DNA from 2 places in the Streptomyces sp. NBC_01723 genome. Region 2 is predicted to be linked to the other one. Evidence: riboswitches for the same ligand, from Rfam matches in the RefSeq annotation. Region 2 holds a riboswitch; the other holds the start of a gene.
What was found. A riboswitch is a leader RNA that binds a small molecule or an ion and turns the genes downstream of it on or off. The one in region 2 is predicted to bind S-adenosylmethionine.

Region 1: another riboswitch for S-adenosylmethionine. It lies ahead of OIE75_RS10070 (aminotransferase class V-fold PLP-dependent enzyme); the one in region 2 lies ahead of thrC (threonine synthase).

What each region holds. Positions count from the first base shown of each region.
Region 1 covers NZ_CP109171.1:2,122,581-2,125,026, forward strand. Annotated here, with positions in the region: gene OIE75_RS10070 (aminotransferase class V-fold PLP-dependent enzyme) at 1-1,311, opposite strand, end outside; SAM riboswitch class IV at 1,458-1,574, opposite strand; gene trpD (anthranilate phosphoribosyltransferase) at 1,653-2,446, opposite strand, start outside.
Region 2 covers NZ_CP109171.1:3,664,852-3,667,297, reverse strand. Annotated here, with positions in the region: gene OIE75_RS16800 (glucosyl-3-phosphoglycerate synthase) at 1-595, opposite strand, end outside; SAM riboswitch class I at 738-885, shown strand; gene thrC (threonine synthase) at 903-2,204, shown strand; gene OIE75_RS16790 (MoaD/ThiS family protein) at 2,201-2,446, shown strand, end outside.

The DNA.
Region 1 (2,446 bases), 1.5 Mb from region 2:
CTCCTTGACGGCGTGCACGAACCGCTCGACGTGCTCGTCCGGGGTGCCGGCGCCGAAGCTCACGCGGATGGCGTTGAGGGACTTCTCCCCCGGCGCCGCCTCGGGGGCGCCGCACTCGCCCTGCGCCCCGGGCTCGCCGCCGAGCAGGGTGCGCACCAGCGGGTGGGCGCAGAACAGGCCGTCGCGCACCCCGATGCCGTACTCGGCGGAGAGCGCGGCCGCGAAGTGGGAGCTGTTCCAGCCGTCGACGACGAAGGAGAGCACGCCCACGCGGGGCGCGTCGTCGCCGAAGAGGGAGAGGATCCGCACCTCGGGCACCTCGGCGAGACCCTCCCGCACCTTGGCGATCAGGTACTCCTCGCGGGCGACGAGCGAGTCGAACCCGGCCTCGGTGAGCGCCTTGCAGGCGGAGGCGATCGAGTAGGCGCCGATGACGTTGGGCGAACCGGCCTCGTGCCGGGCGGCGCTCTCGTGCCAGCGCACGTCCACACCGCCGTCGGCGCGCCGGGTGACGCTGCGGCTGGCACCGCCGCCGGCGAGGTACGGCTCGGCCTCGCGCAGCCAGTCGGCCCGGCCGGCCAGCACGCCGGAGCCGAACGGGGCGTACAGCTTGTGGCCGGAGAAGGCGACCCAGTCGACGTCGAGGTCGCGCACGCTCACCGGGTGGTGCGGGGCGAGCTGGGCGGCGTCCAGCACGATCCGGGCGCCGTGCGCGTGCGCGGCGGCGGCCAGTTCACGCACCGGCCACAGCTCGCCGGTGACGTTGGAGGCGCCGGTGACGCAGACCAGGGCGGGCCCGTACGGCTCGCGGGCGGCGAGGGCGCGCTCCAGGGTCTCGACGGCCTCGGCGTGGGTGCGGGGGGCGTCGAGGTAGGTCACGTCCGCGTCCCTCCCCCTACGCCCTGCGGCGTGGGGGGACCCCCAGGGCAGCAGCGAGGCGTGGTGCTCGGTCTCGAAGACGAAGACCCGGCAGCCGGCGGGCAGCGCGCCGGCGAGCAGGTTGAGGGAGTCGGTGGTGGACCGGGTGAACACGACCTGGTCGTCCTGCCGGCAGCCGAGGAACTCGGCGACGGTGTCGCGGGCGTTCTCGAACAGGTCGGTCGACAGCTGCGACAGGTACCCGGCCCCGCGGTGCACGCTGCCGTAGTACGGGGCGTAGGCCGCCACGTCGTCCCAGACCCGCTGGAGAGCGGGGGCGCTGGCGGCGTAGTCGAGCGCGGCGTAGGTGACCTCGCCGCCGGTGACGAGCGGGACGGTGACGTCGCGGCCCAGAACGGGCAGCGGGGTGGTGACAGCAGTGGGTACGGACATGGCGGACTCCCGTGAGGACCAGCGCGAGGCAGAGCGCTGGGAAAGAGAAGAAGAGGGTGTGCGGAGGCGGGGCTCTGCGGCCCTATCGCATTCGCTGGTTCACGGGAGACTCCCTCGGACGACCCAGGACCCCTGGTTTCGCGAGGGGTCCGCGCTTGCCGTGAACCTTGCTGTCCACGACCTGGTCTTCACCCGGGGCACCCCGCCACGGACGGAGGGTTGCCGGACAGTCGGCCGGGGCCTCATGACTGTCACTCATGACCTGTCGAAAAACTTATGGGAAGTGATCGGCGTCCCGCAACCCGAGTCCGGATCGCGGGACGCACGTCACACGGTGGGGCCTACGCGTTGCTGGCGGCCACCCAGCGGTCCAGGGCACGCTTGGCGGCGCCCGAGTCGATCGCCTCGGCCGCCCGGTCCATGCCGCCCCGGATGCGCTCCGGCAGGGGTCCCTCGCCGCCCTCCAGAGCGACCAGGGCGGCCGCCGAGTTCAGCAGCACGGCGTCCCGCACGGGGCCCGTCTCGCCGTTCAGCAGGCGCCTGGCGACGTCGGCGTTGTAGGAGGCGTCGGCGCCGCGCAGGGCCTCGACCGGCACCAGTTCGAGGCCGACGTCGCGCGGGTCGAAGGTCTCCTCGGTCACCCGGCCGTCGCGCACGACCCAGACCCGGGAGGTGGCGGTCGTGGTCAGCTCGTCGAGGCCGTCGTCGCCCCGGAAGACCAGGGACGAGTGGCCGCGCTCGGCGAAGACACCGGCGATGATCGGCGCCATCCGGGCGTGGGCGACGCCGATCGCCTGGGCCTTGACCTTCGCGGGGTTGGTCAGCGGGCCGAGGAAGTTGAACACCGTGCGGATGCCGAGCTGGCCGCGCGCCGAGGCCACGTGGCGCAGCGCCGGGTGGAACTTCACGGCGAAGCAGAAGGTGATGCCGGCCTCGTCGGCGACCTCGGCGACCCGCTGCGGAGTCAGCTCCAGGTTGACGCCCAGCTTCTCCAGTACGTCGGAGGCGCCGGACGCGGAGGAGGCGGCGCGGTTGCCGTGCTTGACGACCTTCGCGCCGGTGCCGGCCACGACGATCGCCGACATGGTGGAGATGTTGACCGTCTTCGCGCCGTCGCCCCCGGTCCCGACGATGT
Region 2 (2,446 bases):
ACTCGCCGCCGAGCGGCTGCACGAAGCCGGCCAGCAGCGGCCAGTGCAGGTTGAGCAGCGGGCGGGCCACCAGCTCGGTGACCCGGCCGCCCTGGCCGGGAGTGGTGCCGAGGGGGCGGTCGTACATCGCCTTGACGAGCTGCACGTCCGGTTCCGTGAGCAGCGGGCCGACGATCCCGGAGACGAAATCGGCGGAGAACTCGCGCAGGTCGGCGTCGACGAAGCAGACGAGGTCGCCGCCGGTGACCAGCAGCGAACGCCACAGCACCTCGCCCTTGCCCGGCACCGCCGGGACACGCGGCAGGATCGCGTCGCGGTGCACGACGCGCGCGCCCGCCGCCGCGGCCACCGCCGACGTACGGTCGCTCGACCCGGAGTCCACGACCACGATCTCGTCGACGAGCGGCGCCCGCTCCATCAGCTCGCGGCGGATCACCGTGACGATCTCGCCGACCGTCGCCTCCTCGTCGAGGGCCGGGAGCACCACGCTGACCGTCTGCCCGGTGGCCTGTTTGGCGGCCAGCAGCTGCCGGATCGGCCGGTCCCCGGCGGACCAGGAACGCGCGCTCAGCCAGCGCTCGACTTCTTCCAGCACGGTCCCGGGCTCCTTTGTGATCCATCTCGCGGTACGGACGACTATCTCAACCGTCCTGGCCTTCGGTTACAGTCTTGAACAACGCGCAGGACCACCGCATGCCGGGGGTCGCCGCGTGTACCAGCGAGAAACAACTTCATACCGCTCATCCAGAGGGGCAGAGGGATACGGCCCGATGAAGCCCCGGCAACCCTCCAGTCGGTTCTTGTCACACGGACGTGGCGAGGCTCCCGACTAGGGAAGGTGCCAAATCCGTCTCACGGCGAGATGCGTCGTGAGGAAGATGAGGAGAAAGGGCCTCGCCTCCATGGCTGTGCAGACTGCCGAAACCTCCACGAACACCCCGGGCGCCACCGACACCACGGTCGACCTCGGCCCCGCCGCCGCGCTGAGCTGCCGGGAGTGCGGCCACCGGGTCCCGCTCGGCCCGCTCTTCGCCTGCCAGGAGTGTTTCGGCCCGCTGGAGATCGCCTACGACTTCTCGGCCTACGACACCGAGGAGCTGCGCAAGCGGATCGAAGCGGGCCCCGCGAACATCTGGCGCTACGCCCCCCTGCTGCCCGTCCCCGCCGACGTGGCCGACAAGCCGAACATCAACCCGGGCTGGACCAAGCTGGTCAAGGCCGACAACCTGGCCCGCGAGCTGGGCGTCACCGGCGGTCTCTACGTCAAGGACGACTCCGGCAACCCGACGCACTCCTTCAAGGACCGTGTCGTCGCCCAGGCCCTGGAGGCCGCCCGCGCCTTCGGCTTCACCACCCTCTCCTGCTCCTCCACCGGCAACCTGGCCGGCGCCGTCGGCGCCGCCGCCGCCCGGGCCGGCTTCCGCTCCTGCGTGTTCATCCCGCACGACCTGGAGCAGGGCAAGGTCGTCATGGCCGCCGTCTACGGCGGCGAGCTGGTCGGCATCCAGGGCAACTACGACGACGTGAACCGTTTCTGCTCCGAGCTGATCGGCGACCCGGCCGGCGAGGGCTGGGGCTTCGTCAACGTCAACCTGCGGCCGTACTACGCCGAGGGCTCCAAGACCCTCGCCTACGAGATCTGCGAGCAGCTCGGCTGGCGGCTGCCCGACCAGATCGTCGTCCCGATCGCGTCCGGCTCCCAGCTCACGAAGATCGACAAGGGGCTCCAGGAGCTGATCAAGCTCGGTCTGGTCGAGGACAAGCCGTACAAGATCTTCGGCGCCCAGGCCGAGGGCTGCTCGCCGGTGTCCACGGCGTACAAGGCGGGCCACGACGTCGTGCGCCCGCAGAAGCCGGACACCATCGCCAAGTCGCTGGCCATCGGCAACCCCGCCGACGGCCCCTACGTCCTGGACATCGCGCGCCGCACCGGCGGCGCGGTGGAGGACGTGACCGACGAGCAGGTCGTGGACGCGATCAAGCTGCTCGCCCGGACCGAGGGCATCTTCGCGGAGACCGCCGGCGGCGTGACCGTCGGCGTCACGAAGAAGCTGGTCGAGAGCGGTGTGCTGGACCCGTCGCTGACCACGGTCGTCCTCAACACCGGCGACGGCCTCAAGACCCTGGACGCGGTGGCCGGCACCGGCCTGACCGCGACCATCCGCCCCAACCTGGACTCCTTCCGAGAGGCTGGCCTCGCATGAGCGTGACCGTTCGCATCCCGACCATCCTGCGCACCTACACCGGCGGCAAGGCCGAGGTCGACGCCCAGGGTGCCAACCTGGGTGAGGTCATCTCCGACCTGGAGAAGAACCACACCGGCATCGCCGCCCGCGTCCTGGACGACCAGGGCAAGCTGCGCCGCTTCGTCAACGTCTACGTCAACGACGACGACGTGCGCTTCGAGCAGGGCCTGGAGACCGCGACCCCGGACGGCGCGGGCGTC